DNA from 2 places in the Thermoanaerobacter ethanolicus JW 200 genome. Region 2 is predicted to be linked to the other one. Evidence: predicted binding sites of a transcription regulator. Region 2 holds the regulator's gene; the other holds the start of a gene.
What was found. Region 2 encodes ArgR, which controls arginine synthesis, uptake and breakdown. Its sites were predicted from a motif close to ANTGNATAAANATACA; they were not measured.
Positions count from the first base shown of each region.

Region 1: argC (N-acetyl-gamma-glutamyl-phosphate reductase) is a predicted target of ArgR. The motif match lies at 2,548-2,563, and genes of this name have one in related genera.

Region 1 is NZ_CP033580.1:126,651-134,679, forward strand. Features, by position in the region: gene argB (acetylglutamate kinase) at 1-197, opposite strand, end outside; gene argJ (bifunctional glutamate N-acetyltransferase/amino-acid acetyltransferase ArgJ) at 194-1,414, opposite strand; gene argC (N-acetyl-gamma-glutamyl-phosphate reductase) at 1,456-2,490, opposite strand; gene EB239_RS00770 (NADP-dependent isopropanol dehydrogenase) at 2,852-3,910, shown strand; gene EB239_RS00775 (sulfide/dihydroorotate dehydrogenase-like FAD/NAD-binding protein) at 4,105-4,983, shown strand; gene gltA (NADPH-dependent glutamate synthase) at 4,970-6,370, shown strand; partial or broken gene EB239_RS00785 (helix-hairpin-helix domain-containing protein) at 6,686-7,531, opposite strand; gene EB239_RS00790 (ABC transporter permease) at 7,695-8,029, opposite strand, start outside.
Region 2 is NZ_CP033580.1:1,792,065-1,800,093, reverse strand. Features, by position in the region: gene steA (putative cytokinetic ring protein SteA) at 1-500, opposite strand, end outside; gene spo0A (sporulation transcription factor Spo0A) at 739-1,521, opposite strand; gene spoIVB (SpoIVB peptidase) at 1,605-2,918, opposite strand; gene recN (DNA repair protein RecN) at 3,038-4,738, opposite strand; gene EB239_RS08965 (arginine repressor) at 4,756-5,211, opposite strand; gene EB239_RS08960 (transposase) at 5,410-6,687, shown strand; gene EB239_RS08955 (NAD(+)/NADH kinase) at 6,894-7,745, opposite strand; gene EB239_RS08950 (TlyA family RNA methyltransferase) at 7,795-8,029, opposite strand, start outside.

The DNA.
Region 1 (8,029 bases), 1.2 Mb from region 2:
ACTACGGGGTTTAATCCTACAAATTTCATCAATACAATGTCCTGCATTACCATTCTTTTTAAATTGCAGTCTAACATTGCACTTCCACCGTATTTTATTACAACTGTCTTGCCGGAGAACTTTTTAATATAAGGGAGTGCTTCTATTAAAACATGGGCTTTTGCGATTTCGTCACCATATTTTTGCTTTCTAATCATGTTCTATAACTCCCGTTAATTTTTACATAGTCATAGCTTAAGTCGCACCCCCAAGAAGTCGCACTATATTCCCCGGCCTTCATATCTACGGTTACAGTAATCTCTTTTTCTTTTAAAATTTCTTTGGCTAAAGCCTCATCAAAAAAGATGTAACCTCCGTTTTCACAAACTTTAATTTCTCCTTTCATGCTTTTTAAATATATGTCAACTCTACTTGCGTCAAAATCTGCTCCTGAATATCCCACTGCCGCGAGAATCCTTCCCCAGTTGGCATCTTCACCGAATATAGCTGTCTTTACAAGATTTGAGTTTACGATAGACTTTGCAGCTAATCTTGCATCTTTTTCAGTTTTTGCATTTATTACATTTACTTCCATGAACTTAGTTGCTCCTTCCCCATCCTTCACAATAAGTTTTGCAAGAGTTTTATTCACATACTCTAAGGCTTTATAAAACACATCAAACTCATGAGTCCCTTCTTCTATTATTTTGTTTTGCGCTTCCCCATTTGCAAGTATTACCGCTGTATCATTTGTGCTCATATCTCCATCAACAGAAATCATGTTATAAGTTTTGTCTACAGTTTCTTTAAAAGCTTTGTTTAATGCAACTTTAGTTATACTCGCATCTGTAAGTATAAAAGAAAGCATTGTCGCCATATTTGGATGTATCATACCTGACCCTTTTGCAAACCCTGTCATTGTAACAATTTTACCTTCTATTACAAACTTGGCTGTCACACCTTTTAAAAAAGTATCTGTTGTCATTATAGCTTCAGCCGCTTGGTACCCACCCTCTGTTGAAAGATTTTCTGCCGCAGCCTCAATCCCTTTTAAAACTTTTTCCATAGGAAGAGGTGCACCAATAACCCCTGTAGAACATACCAGCACATTTTCTTCATCTATTTTAAGAAGTTGTGACACTTTTTTGGCCATGTTAACAGCATCCTCAAAACCTTTTTCTCCTGTGCAGGCATTGGCATTGCCACTGTTTATAATGATCGCCTGTGCTATACCTTTTTCTATTCTTTTCATATCAAGAAGGACTGGCGCTGCTTTAACCTTATTCGTTGTAAATACAGCCGCTGCATTTGCCACTTTTTCTGAATATATGAGTGCGACATCTTTTTTGCTTTTTTTAATTCCTGCAAAGATACCCGAAGCCAAAAAGCCTTTCGGCAGTTCAATACTTCCTTCTAAAATCTCCAACTCTTCCATTATCAAATCCTCCAAATCCCTTTTTTTGTTTGTGTTTTTATCTACGGATATATTGGAACTATATCAAGTCCAGTATTTTCATCTATTCCAAACATAATATTCATATTTTGCACTGCCTGGCCTGACGCCCCTTTAACGAGATTATCAATTGCAGACATCACTATTAAAGTATTAGTATGTTTATCAACTTCAAACCCTATGTGACAAAAATTCGACCCATAAACATTTTTTGTTGCAGGGTAATCGCCAGGTTGTAACACTTTTACAAAATACTCATTTTTATAAAAATCGGTGTAAATATTATAAACAGTGTTTACATCCATATCTTTTTTTAGTTTGCAGTACATAGTACTTAAAATTCCTCTTGTCATTGGCGTAAGGTGGGGAGTAAACACAACAGACACTTTTTCACCAAAAACTTTTGAAAGCTCTTGCTCCATCTCTGGGATATGTCTATGCTTTGCAACATTATACGCTTTTATGTTTTCATTGCATTCTGCATACATATTGTTATGGGAGGGATTGTGACCTGCCCCTGATACGCCTGACTTTGAATCAACAATTACATTCCCCTCTATTATGCCATTTTTCAAAAGAGGCATAAGCCCTAATATAACGCTTGTAGGATAACATCCAGGATTTCCTACAACTTGAGCCTCTTTTATAGTATCTCTGTAAACTTCCGGAAGACCATATACCCTTTTAATACCTTCATAATTTTCATAATCTCCACCATACCATTCTTTATAGACAGAGTAATCGTCAAATCTAAAGTCAGCTCCTAAGTCAATCACCTTTACTCCTTTTTTTACAGCTTCTCTGGCGATTTTTGAAGCATGACCTGAAGGCAAAGCCGTAAATATGACATCGCATTCTGACATTGCCTTTTCTAGGCTTAACTCTTCCAACTCTTTGTCGCAAAAACCAATGAGGGATGAATAAACATCCGAAATTGCTTTGGTATTATAACTTTGAGAAGAAAGATATTTTATCTCTACTTTTTCATGCTTTGAGAGAATTCTTATAAGTTCGACTCCTGTATAACCCGTTGCCCCAAATATTCCTACTCTCACCATTTAAAGTGCCTCCCTCTTTTACATCCCCTGTCATTTATTAATATATATACGCTTTGATTTATATTTATGCATAAAGTGTTAAAAAAATATTTTTTAATGCATAAATACAATATTTAATTTATAATTATACAACTTTTATTTTACATTATACCACCATAAAAAATTTTTTCAAGAGTTTTTCATAAAAAATTTCGTTAAATTATTTCGCAAAAATAAAAAATAATGATTGACAAATTCCTAACGATGTGTTATATTATAAATTGTATACTGTATACAATTATAAAATAAATTATTAATAATTAACGGGTTAGCTAGTATTCACATTAATAACTTTCCCAGTATTTCAGGAGGTGTCTTAATAATGAAAGGTTTTGCAATGCTCAGTATCGGTAAAGTCGGTTGGATTGAAAAAGAAAAGCCTACTCCCGGCCCTTTTGACGCTATCGTAAGACCTCTAGCTGTGGCCCCTTGCACTTCGGACGTTCATACCGTTTTTGAAGGTGCTATTGGCGAAAGACATAACATGATACTCGGTCACGAAGCTGTAGGTGAAGTAGTTGAAGTAGGTAGTGAGGTAAAAGATTTTAAACCTGGTGATCGCGTTGTTGTACCAGCTATTACCCCTGATTGGCGAACCTCTGAAGTACAAAGAGGATATCACCAACACTCTGGTGGAATGCTGGCAGGCTGGAAATTTTCGAATATAAAAGATGGTGTTTTTGGTGAATTTTTTCATGTGAACGATGCTGATATGAATTTAGCACATCTGCCTAAGGAAATTCCATTGGAAGCTGCAGTTATGATTCCCGATATGATGACTACTGGCTTTCACGGAGCCGAACTGGCAGAAATAGAATTAGGTGCAACGGTAGCGGTTTTGGGTATTGGTCCAGTAGGTCTTATGGCAGTCGCTGGTGCCAAATTGCGGGGTGCTGGAAGAATTATTGCAGTAGGCAGTAGACCTGTTTGTGTAGATGCTGCAAAATACTATGGAGCTACTGATATTGTAAACTATAAAAATGGTCCTATCGAAAGCCAGATTATGGATTTAACGGAAGGCAAAGGTGTTGATGCTGCCATCATCGCTGGAGGAAATGCTGACATTATGGCTACAGCAGTTAAGATTGTTAAACCAGGCGGCACCATCGCTAATGTAAATTATTTTGGCGAAGGAGATGTTCTGCCTGTTCCTCGTCTTGAATGGGGTTGCGGCATGGCTCATAAAGCTATAAAAGGCGGTTTATGCCCTGGTGGACGTCTAAGAATGGAAAGACTGATTGACCTTGTTTTTTATAAGCGTGTCGATCCTTCCAAACTCGTCACTCATGTTTTTCAAGGATTTGATAATATTGAAAAAGCTCTAATGCTGATGAAAGATAAACCAAAAGACCTAATCAAACCTGTTGTGATATTAACATAAAAATGGGGACTTAAACCCCCATTTTTATGTTGATAAAGCTAAATACAACGGTTTTTTTTTGTGACACATCGGCCTTTTGTTAAAAAATAACAATAAATAGTTATTTTCGTAACATTTTTATTGTCATTAATACTAATAATATCTTCGAAAGTGATAAAATATTGCTGAAATCTTAATAGAAGAGGAGGATTATCATGTTCAAAATTTTAGAAAAAAGAGAATTGGCACCTTCCATCAAGTTGTTTGTAATAGAGGCACCACTAGTGGCTAAAAAAGCAAGGCCAGGCCAATTCGTTATACTAAGGATAAAAGAAGGAGGAGAGCGGATTCCCCTTACTATTGCGGACTACGATGCCCAGAATGGCACTGTTACAATAGTATTCCAAGAGGTAGGTAAAACCACCCGTGAGCTGGGGACTTTGGAAGCGGGAGACTATATAGAGGACTTTGTTGGCCCATTAGGAGTTCCAGTGGAGTTTCCTAATCACAAGAAAGTTTTAGGAATAGGCGGAGGCCTTGGTATTGCTCCACTTTATCCTAAACTCAAAATGCTTCATCAGCAGGGGGTAGAAGTAGTTTCTATTATAGGTGCTAGGACAGCTGAATTGCTAATCTTGGAAGAAGAGATAAAAGCTGTAAGTGACAGGATGTATATCTGCACCGACGATGGCTCAAAAGGCCGCCATGGGTTTGTCACAGTAGTACTTAAAGAGCTTTTAGAACAAGGTGAAAAATTTGATGAGATTATTATCATAGGTCCCCCGATTTTGATGAAAATAGGAAGCGAAATTACCAAGCCCTATGGCATACCCACTATGGTGAGCCTTAATCCCATAATGGTAGACGGCACAGGCATGTGCGGTGGGTGTCGTGTCACCGTAGACGGAGAAATCAAATTTGCTTGCGTTGATGGTCCGGCTTTCGACGGCCATAAAGTAGATTTCGATGAACTAATAAAAAGATTGGCCACTTATAAGGAGGAAGAAAAAATTTCCCTCGAAAGATTTAATGAAGCTCATGAATGCAAATTAATCAACAAAATAGAAGGAGCTGATAAAGATGCCGTTAAATAGAAGCAAAAAGAAAACACCCATGCCTACCCAAAAGCCTGAAGTCCGCAGGCGTAATTTTAACGAAGTAGCTTTGGGCTATTCGGAAGAAGAGGCAGTTAGTGAAGCCCAGAGGTGCCTTCAGTGTAAAAAACCAGGATGTGTTGAAGGGTGCCCCGTTCAGGTACAAATTCCCCAGTTTATAAAACGTATTGCAGAAAGAGATTTTGAAGGAGCTATAAAGATTATAAAAGAAACCAACAGCTTGCCCGCCATATGTGGCAGAGTCTGTCCACAAGAAGCACAATGCGAGAAAAACTGTGTTTTGGGCAAAGTAGGTGAACCTGTGGCCATAGGTCGCCTAGAACGGTTCGCAGCAGACTGGGAGAGAACAAAAGGTATCCGTCCCCCGGTAATTCCTAAAAAGCTTGGTAAAAAAGTGGCCATCATCGGTTCCGGGCCCGCCGGTCTCACCTGTGCAGGAGATTTGGCTAAACTCGGCTATGATGTAACGATCTTTGAAGCTCTTCACAAACCCGGCGGCGTACTGGTATACGGTATTCCTGAATTCAGGCTACCGAAAATTATAGTGGAACAAGAAGTAAAGTTTATACAACAGCTGGGCGTAGAAATTAAAACCAACATGGTTATGGGCAAAGTTCTGACGATAGACGACCTTTTTGAAATGGGGTATGAGGCTGTCTTTATCAGCACCGGAGCTGGCCTCCCGAAATTTATGGGCATACCTGGTGAAAACTACCTTGGCGTGTATTCAGCCAACGAGTTTCTAACCAGAATAAACCTGATGAAAGCCTATTCTTTTCCCAACACTGACACCCCCATAAAGGTAGGCAAAAAAGTAGCAGTAATAGGGGGTGGCAATGTAGCTATGGATGCAGCCAGGTCTGCTCTAAGAATGGGAGCTGACGAAGTTCATATTGTGTATCGCCGTTCTGAAGAAGAAATGCCCGCAAGAAAAGAAGAATTCGAGAACGCTAAAGAGGAAAGTATTATATTTGATTTCCTCACAAATCCAGTGAGAATAATAGGTAACGAAAATGGTTGGGTCAAAGGTATTGAGTGTATCCGCATGGAACTTGGAGAACCTGACGCTTCGGGTCGTCGTCGTCCAGTTCCTATAACGGGTTCTGAATTTATTATGGATGTTGATACGGTAGTAATCGCCATAGGTACTGGCCCTAATCCCCTCCTCACAAAGACCACTGAAGGCTTAGAACTTACAAAACACGGTTATATCGCTGTCGATGAAGAGGGAAGAACTTCCAGAGAAGGGGTATGGGCTGGAGGCGATATTGTAACGGGTTCAGCTACTGTAATTTTGGCCATGGGTGCCGGAAAAAAAGCAGCTCGCTCCATCCATGAATACTTACAAAACAAAAAATGGCGGTAAACATCTTTCGGTAAACTAAAGAGACGATAGCAAGTCGGTGCTGTGGAAGGACATACATCCAGCTATCGTCTCTTTTATTTATGAATTTATCGTTTTGCCTGCTCATTTATTTCCTGTTCAGCAATCGTTTTTAAAATTTTGTTGCTTGCATCTATTAATAAAAACTACCTTCTATTTTGCATCTTTCAAAAGCAAAAAGCCGCCTTTAGGCTAACTCATTATTCCTTTACTACCCATTGATTTATTCATCTCACTTCAATTGGAATAATTTGTAGATTTCATGAACTTCATAAGTGTTTATTACATCTTTTGCCTACCGTATTCGTTCATTTTGATACCCATTTGCTTCGCCCTATGCCTCATTGCAGTATTGTGCTCTTTGCTGCCTGTAAAGTGGTGAAGTGCATAAGGGAATTCTTTTTCCGTTACAACTCTTAAATCTGCATTTATACCTGACTTTAAAATGACACTGGTTTTTGTATCTCCTTTTGCTATAACTTCCTTTACCCCTGGATAATTTACAAAGGCTTCCATAACTTTTGAGGAATCTGATGCCGCAGCCAAAATATCAATATCTTTTACTATCTCTTTTTTCCTTCGTAAACTACCTGCAATTTTCGTCACTAATGCAGTTTTAGTCATATCTAAATATTCCTTTAATTTAAGCGCTTCTGTGTAAGCTTCTGGATATAAATGCTGACCGCTGAATTGCTTTACAAACTGTATCCCTTCCAAAATTTTCTTTTGAGTTTTTTCCCCAAAACCCGCAAGATCTATCAATCTATTTTCTATACAAGCATATTCCAACTCTCTAATTGTGGTAATATTTAATTTTTCGTATATAGTCTTTATCTTTTTTGGACCAAGACCGGGAATTTTAAGCATTTCAACAAGCCCTTCAGGAATAGAGGCTTTTAAATCCTCATAATATTTCATTTTACCTGTTAAAACTAGCTCCGTAATCTTTTTATTAATTGCCTCCCCTATCCCTTTTATGTCTTTTAATCTATCCTCTTTAACAAGGATTTCTATATCTTCATCTAATAATTCTATTGTCCTCGCAGCATTATAATAAGCTCTCGACTTAAAAGGATTTTCCCCTTTAAGCTCCAGCAATAACCCTATATCGTTTAAAATATTCGCAATCTCCTTTTTATCCATTTTATACTTCCCTTTAGCACACAAAATCTTTAGTACATTATACCACAGAAAAAATAAAAAAGAGAGGATTAAATATAGCCTCTCTTTATAAAAGACAAGGGGACGGTTCTTTTGTCTTATTTCAATATGAAACAAAAAAACCGTCTCCTTGTTCGGGAAAAAGTTATATTATTTCAATTTTGTTCATTATTTTCATTGTAAATATGGACAATATTATGCAATATAGTATTGCCGATATAATTGTAGTTAAAATATTTTCTGTACTAAAGGAATTCGCAAGTGAAATTAAGTTGTAGGGAATAAATTTAGCTATTTTATCAATATTTACTAATATTGATGAGACTATATGAAGTATTAATACTAATAATGCAGCTATTATACCTTTTTTCAAAATGCTACTCAAAAATATAAGCAATGTTATTATGAAAATATAATAAATTGACATTAAGATAGATGATATTAATATTTTATTGAAAGCTATGACGTTGTTATGGAAAA
Region 2 (8,029 bases):
CTATTTTTAAAACGAGTTTTAGTATTAGGTAATTCAACACCACCCAAAATAAAATATTTTTCTTTTTTTGCATACTCCAATGTATTTTCAATAAACTTATCTAATTCAACACCTATGTTTTCGCGACTTTCCTGCAATTTATAGTTTATAACGTCCTTTGTAAGAAGTTTCCCGCTTTTTATAAACACACCATCTTTATATATTTCATTATCTATTATAGTGATTTTGTCATTTTCTTTCAACAAATCAAAAATATCCTTCCCAACATCGTCAATAATTGGAATTCCAGCCTCACATAAAATAGAAGGCCCCATGTTAGGATATCTGCCACTTATAGACTTATCAGCATTTATGACTGCCAAAACTTTTTTTTCAACTAAGGATTCAGCAGCCACTTCATCTATATCTCTATGGTCAATTATAGCTATTTCTCCAGAATTTAGTCTTTTTACTAAATTTTTAGTTCTTTTATCCATTTTAATTGTACCTGTTATTTGCATACAAGCTTCCTCCATAAAGTAACATCCCATTGTTTATTATTATAGCATAAAAAATTTTTACATGAAATAAAAAGTCAACATGTCAATCACATAAAATATGCCCTCTATTTGTTTTTTTAACAAACAGAGGACATAACTTATTTGTCGCCGTGAAAATTCAATATTTATCGCCCTATTTTATGTTTGTTGCCCTTTTGAAATGGGAGGTTAAAAAAGAGAAAGCAGGTATCTGCCCCTTTTACCCCGCTTTCATCCCCAACCTCAATTTATCAGCAATAAGCGCGATGAATTCTGAGTTTGTCGGCTTACCTTTTTCGTCATTTATAGTATATCCAAAAAGTTCATTTAAGACTTCTGTTTTGCCCCTGCTCCAAGCAACTTCTATTGCATGCCTTATAGCTCTTTCTACTCTGCTAGGAGTAGTATTGTACTTTTCAGCAATTTTAGGATATAACATTTTAGTTACAGAATTTAAATACTCCATATTGCTAATAACAAGAGAAATAGCATCTCTTAGATACATATAGCCTTTTATATGAGCTGGTACTCCTACCTCATGAATAATTTCTGTAATCATTGCTTCAAGGTCATAATTTTTCTTCGCTTTTACCACAGGAAATACAGTCTTTGATACTACATCTAATTCAGGCTCCATAAGCTCAGAAATCCTTTTTGACAACATAGCTAAATCAAAAGGTTTTAAAATATAATAATCTGCCCCTAATGCAATAGCCCGTTGAGTTATTTTTTCTTGGCCTACTGCAGATAAGACTAAAATTTTAGGCTTTTTTAATTGTTCTTCATTTATCTTTTCCAAAACACCAATGCCATCTAAATATGGCATTATAATATCTAAAATTAACAAATCTGGCGGTTGATTTTTAATGAGTTCAATCGCTTGGTTGCCGTCATTGGCAACACCAACCACTTCAATATTTTCTTGAGTAGATAAATACTCAGCTAAAATAGTAGCAAATTCTTTGTTATCATCTGCTATCCCTACTCTAATCTTCTTAACCAATTATTTAACCTCCCATTGCTAATATTAGTATATAATATTTATTCTACATAATAATTGAATTTCCTTCTTTTTCCCAAAAAATTTTAATTATTTGTAAAGACTTGTTTATTATTAAGTAGATTATTCATTTCATTAATCATCCATTCTGCATAAACAGCATATCCTTTTGTAGGGTCATTCACAAAAACGTGAGTAACTGCTCCTACCAGTTTTCCATCTTGTATAATAGGACTACCACTCATACCCTGTATTATGCCTCCAGTCTTTTTTAATAAATTCTTGTCAACAATTTTAATTATCATACTTTTAGGGCTAGGAGTTTCTTGATACGCTTTTTTGATAATTTCAATATCAAATTGCTGTATACCTGTATTATCAATGGTAGCCAATATTTTAGCTGGCCCTTCTTTTATTTGGCTTTGATATGCTATAGGAATCTCGCCATACAAATCGTTCTTAAAGTCTTCATACATATTCCCGTAAATTCCAAATTCAGTGTTTTTTAATATATTCCCTATTGTATCAACTTCTTCTAAAAAAATCCCTTTTAATTCCCCAGGTTTACTTCTTCTTCCTTGGTCAATAGAAGTAATTCGAGAATTCATAATCTCTCCATTTTCTACTGATAACATGTGACCAGTATCTATATCAGTTATAGCATGACCTAAAGCTCCATACATCTTGCTAGTAGGATAATAAAAGGTTAAAGTACCTATACCAGCAGTGTGGTCTCTCACCCAAAGACCTATTCTGTATTGTCTATCCTCTTTTGACTTTATAGGATAAATGGTAGTATAAAAAATATGATTTTTTCTATTTATTTTTAATTTTAAAGCTTTCCCACGTAATTCATTTGCAATGTTAGTAATATCTTCTGCTTGTTTTATTTCCCTGCCGTTGACTTCTAATATTATATCTCCTATCTGTATTTTCCCTTGCTTATAAGGACTATAAATTTTACCGTCCTCCCCCATTATATCTGAATAGCCTACTACTAATACTCCCTTTGTATTTAACTTGACCCCTATCGCTTGGCCGCCCGGTACTACTTTTATTGTCGGAACGATGTCAACACTGATATGCTTTATAGGAAATATTCCAAAGAGCTTAAAATCCAAATTTACTGTGCCAGTGTTTACCGCTTCTATAGTAATAGGTTCTTTCAAATTTAAAACATTTTTATCTTCTGTCTCATTAATTTTTAAAAAACCTTTTTTATCAGCTTGAAAACTTACTTTTATTGGTATATTAAAGTTATAATTAACTTTTTCACCTTGAAAAAATTTAAAACTTGAGGGAGTTTTCGCTATATCTTGTATAGGAGTAAAATAATTTGCAAATACTAAAAAAAAGCTTAAGGATATAAAAAGTAGCAATTTTACTGTATTTTTTGTCATTCTCTCACTTCCTTTTTTGCAGCTTATTTTAATCTAAAATTAACTTAACCTTTTTTAAAGCTTTATATACTGTCAATATATTATCCGATAGTAAAAGGAAGTGAGATTAAACTAAAATATTAAATTTTGCTTTTAAATTGAGATGCAATATCTAATAATTCTTTTGAATGTTCTAAAGTAGTCTGAGTAACATGTGATCCTCCCATAATACGAGCTAATTCATTTATTTTACCTTGATAGTCAAGTTTTTCCACATTTATATAAGTTCTTTCATTTTTTGTAATTTTGGAGATTCGATAATGTGTATCTGCCATAGAAGCGATTTGAGGTAAATGAGTCACACAAATCAATTGATGTTTTTTAGAAAGATACGCCATTTTTTCAGCTACTAATTGGGCAGTTTTCCCGCTTATTCCTGTATCAACTTCGTCGAAAATCAAAGTGGAAATTCCATCTGCGGAAGCGAGAATAGTTTTTAATGCCAGCATAATTCTCGAAAGCTCGCCACCAGAAGCAATTTTAGACAAAGGTTTTAAAGGCTCTCCTATATTTGTAGAAATTAAAAATTCAATTTTATCAAATCCTGTTTCAGTAGGTTCTTCCATTTTTTCTATATTCACTTTAAAATAAGCATTTGGCATATTAAGTTCAACTAAAATTTGATTTATATTTTTTTCTATGTTATCTGCTATTTGCTTCCTTTTGAGATGTAATGCTTCACCAACTTCTAAAATTTTTTTCCATAACTTTTGCTGCTTAAGCTTCAATTCTTCTTGCTTTTCTTCAAAATTTAATATATTCTCTAATTCTCTTTTTTTATTTTCTTTAAATTCTAAAATATGCTGTATTGTAGGTCCATATTTTCTTTTCAAGGAATTTATTTGATCTAATCGTATTTCTATTTCCTCTAAACTTTGCTGGTTAAAATCTAAGCCATTCAAGTAATCCCGTACCTGTAAAGCACAATCCTCTAATTCATAGAGAATATTCTCCAGCTTATCTTTTAAACCTTTAAGCTTTTCCTCTATAGAAAAGGCTGTTTCTAAATTTTTTATTACAACATGTAAATTATCTAAAACAGAAAAGCTCCCACTACCTTCGTACAAAATTTTGTAACTAGAATTCATAGCAGTAAATAATTTTTCGAAATTCATAAGCAAATTTCTTTTTTCTAACAACTGTGTTTCCTCTTCTACGCTCAAATTCGCCTTTTCAATCTCTTCAATTTGATACTTCAAAAGATCAATTGTTTCATTCTTTTCTTTTTCATCTTTAAAAAAACTTGAAATCTCATTTTGTATCTTTCTATCTTCTTCTAACAGCTCTTTAAATTTTTCTTTTAAACTTTTAAACTTTTGGTCACCAAAATTATCTAAAATAGAAAGATGTTTTGTATTGTCTAAAAGAAACTGATGCTCATGTTGACCTAAAATATCTACCAAGAAAGCACCTATTTTACTCAAAAAAGAAAGAGGCACTATTCTGCCATTTATCCTACAATAACTTCTTCCACTGCTTGTAATTTCTCTATTTATTATCAAAGTATCATCCTCTTCTAAGCTCAAACCTACTTCTTCTAAAATTTCTACAATTTTATCCTTGTTAGAATCCACAAAAAATATTCCTTCTACGATAGCTTTTTCTTCACCAGTACGTATTATATCTCTACTGGCTCGACTACCTAAAAGCAGCAAAACCGAGTCTATAACTATAGATTTCCCTGCTCCTGTTTCTCCAGTTAATACATTGAATCCTTCTTCAAATTGTATTTCTGCCTTGTCAATAAGTGCAACGTTTTGGATGCTAAGTGCTAAAAGCATAACAAAACCCCCAAAAATCACTTAACTAACTTTCTGAATTTCTCCAATAGCTCTTGAACAGCTTCTTCATTTCTCACTAAAACAAAAATGGTATTGTCACCTGCTAAAGTTCCAACTATATCTTTCCAATTTAATGTATCAATCGCCTCTGCTGCTGCGGGAGCTGTGCCTGATAACGTTTTTATAGCTATGATATTTCCAGCATAATCCACGCTCACTATAGACTCAGATAATAAAGTCATTAGTCTATCTGTAATATGGCTATCTACTTTTCCCATCGGGGCGTATTTATATCTTTTTCCATCCTCTGTTAAAACTTTTATCAGTCTCAATTCTTTTATATCTCTTGACACAGTCGCTTGAGTCACATCAATACCTTGTTTTTGAAGTTCAGCTGCTAACTCTTCCTGTGTTTCAATTTCTTTTTCAGAGATTATTTCAAGAATTTTTGCGTGTCGAGCTATTTTCATCATAGTAATCTTCACCTCTTTTACTTTTTATCTTTCTAGACTTGTGCAAAATTCAGAAGCCTTAATTTAAGCCATTCTACAGACATACTTTTTTCCTATCACTCTTGAATTTTTTATCTTTTATGTAGGATTTCCCCTCCCATTTGTCGAATTATTATATATACCGCATGAAAATATTTTTTAAGGAGGGGGAAATCCTACATGTACCAGCTTCAATTGCTTTTAAATATACCTGAACTCTTTACTTCTCTGTCTAAAATTGATTTCTATTCTTCTATGTTTAAAAATCTAGACTTGTCTTCAATACCTGAATTCCCTTCCTCTAGTCCTGGCCGTAAGGGTTATTCTCATCATGCAATGTTTAGAGCTTTTATTGTTATGAAAGCTGAAAGATTCGGTACAATTTCTGACCTTTTAGATTATCTCCGCAATAATCTTATCATTGCTCATCTTTGTGGCTTTAACATCCTTAAACCTCTTCCTTCTTATTGGACTTTCCGCCGTTTTATTAATGAGTTCTCTCATGATTATTTGACCTCTATCTTTCAAAATCAAGTCAATATCCTCAAAAATATGGGCATTATCTCTGGTGAGTTTATTTCCATGGACTCTACCCCTATTAAAGCTAACACTAAGTTAAATAACCCTAAGTCTTTTTCTAAAAATAAATTCTCTAAAGATAATCAGCCTAAGTCTGATAAGGATTGTAAATTAGGCGTTTATTCTGCTTCTAATGATTCTTCTAATAAACGTTATAAGTTTTATTGGGGCTATAAAAATCATATTATTGTTGATGCTATCTCTGGATTACCTATCGCTGAAACTACTACTCCCGCTGATGTCCCCGATTTTGAAGTTGCTTTGTCTTTACTTGAAAAGACTAATAAGTGGTTTAACCTTAAGTATGTTAATTTTATTGCCGATAAGGGGTATGATGTTAAGAGAGTTTATAATTTTGTTAGAGATACTCTCCATGGTCATTGTTTTATTCCTCTTAACAAGCGTAATTCTAAAAGTCCCCCACTGACTGATGATGGTTATATGGTTTGTGAAGCAGGTATTAAAATGCTCAAAGACGGCAAGCAGTATTTTGATGGTTTTATTAAGCAAAAATTTGTTTGCAAGTTCTGTAATTCTAAAGATGACTCTGCCTGCCCTATAAAGCATCCTAAATATTTTAATGGCAAAAAGCATAGAGGCTGTACTAAGTATGCTATTATATCTTCTGATTATAGGTCTTCTATTAATAGAGACTCCCTATATTTTAAGGCTGTCTATAGACTAAGAGTAGAATCAGAAAGATATAATTCTCGATTTAAAGCTCTAGATTTTGAAAAGGCTTATGTTAGAAATATTAATTCTGTCAGCAACCTTAATACTTTTGGCCATATTACTTTGCTTACTGTCGCTATTGTAGCTATTAAACTGGGTAAATTTGATGAGTTTAAGTCTCTTAGTGCTCTGATGCAATCGGCTTAACTTTTGCTGAATTTAGTTCATGCCATTTTTTAACATTTGACTTCTACAGGATATTTATGCCCTTTTTTAGCTCCTCTTTTTGCCTTTTCTTTTCCCTTACCACTTCCTTTATGTTTGATTGTCAGTGTTGATTACTATATATTGTATGTCATACATATTTTGGTTTTTGTTCGTGATTATTTTAATTAATTTTGCACATCCCTATTTTATCTTTCTGTAAGTTTGTCCCTCAATAAGTCAAAAAAATTGGTATTTTTTACTTTTATAAGATTGGTATATTCATTGCTTTTTTTAATGTAAATTATATCTCTATAATCAAGTTTATATCCCTGTTGTCCGTCGGTTGTTATCATTAAATCTTGATTCTCTTCGCTTATTTCCAACCTGAGGACATCCTCTCGTGAAACTATTATAGACCTTGAATATAAAGTATGGGGACATATAGGTGTTATTATTATAACTTCTACTGTAGGATATACAATAGGACCTCCTGCTGAAAGTGAATAAGCAGTTGAACCAGTAGGAGTTGCAATTATTACTCCATCTGCTAAATAAGTATCTACATAGTTATTATTGACATAGGTATTTATACGAGCCATTCTTGAAAAAGCTCCTCTTGTAATGACAATATCATTCAAAGCTCTAAAATTAATAATCTCCATATCATTTTTAACTACATTTGCCTCTAGCATCATCCTTTTTTCTACTGTATATTCTCCTTTATATATTTTATCTAAAGAAACAAACACCTCATTTACATCTACTTCCGTAAGAAATCCAAGATGACCTAAATTCACGGCAAAAATAGGCGTGTCAAAAGGCGCACAAAGCCTTGCAACATTTAAAATAGTACCATCTCCACCTAAAGCAATTATAAAATCGCATTTACTATATATATCTGTAGATTTTCTACCGTATTCATCATAACCCATTTTAGACGCAACTATTTCGTTAAGATATGGTTCAGAACCATGCTCCAATAGCCATTTTACTACAGATTTTGTCACTTCTAAGTCTTTATCTTTATTAATATTTGGAATTACACCGACTTTTTTCATTATAATATCACCACATTTATCATATTCTACAAAAAAACAAATTTTCCTGCTACAAATTTTTAAATGCCTCTTTTACAATTTTCGTAATGTCAAAATTGTGTTGCTTTTCAATTCCCTTTTTGCCGTAAATTAAATATTCTATATTGCCTTCTGCCCCTTTTATAGGAGAATAGGTAATATCTATTATACCGTAGTTAAACTTTTGAAACAAAGTCACAATTTTTTCAATCACTTCCCTATGAACAGCCGGGTCTCTCACGACGCCTTTTTTACCTACTTTTTCT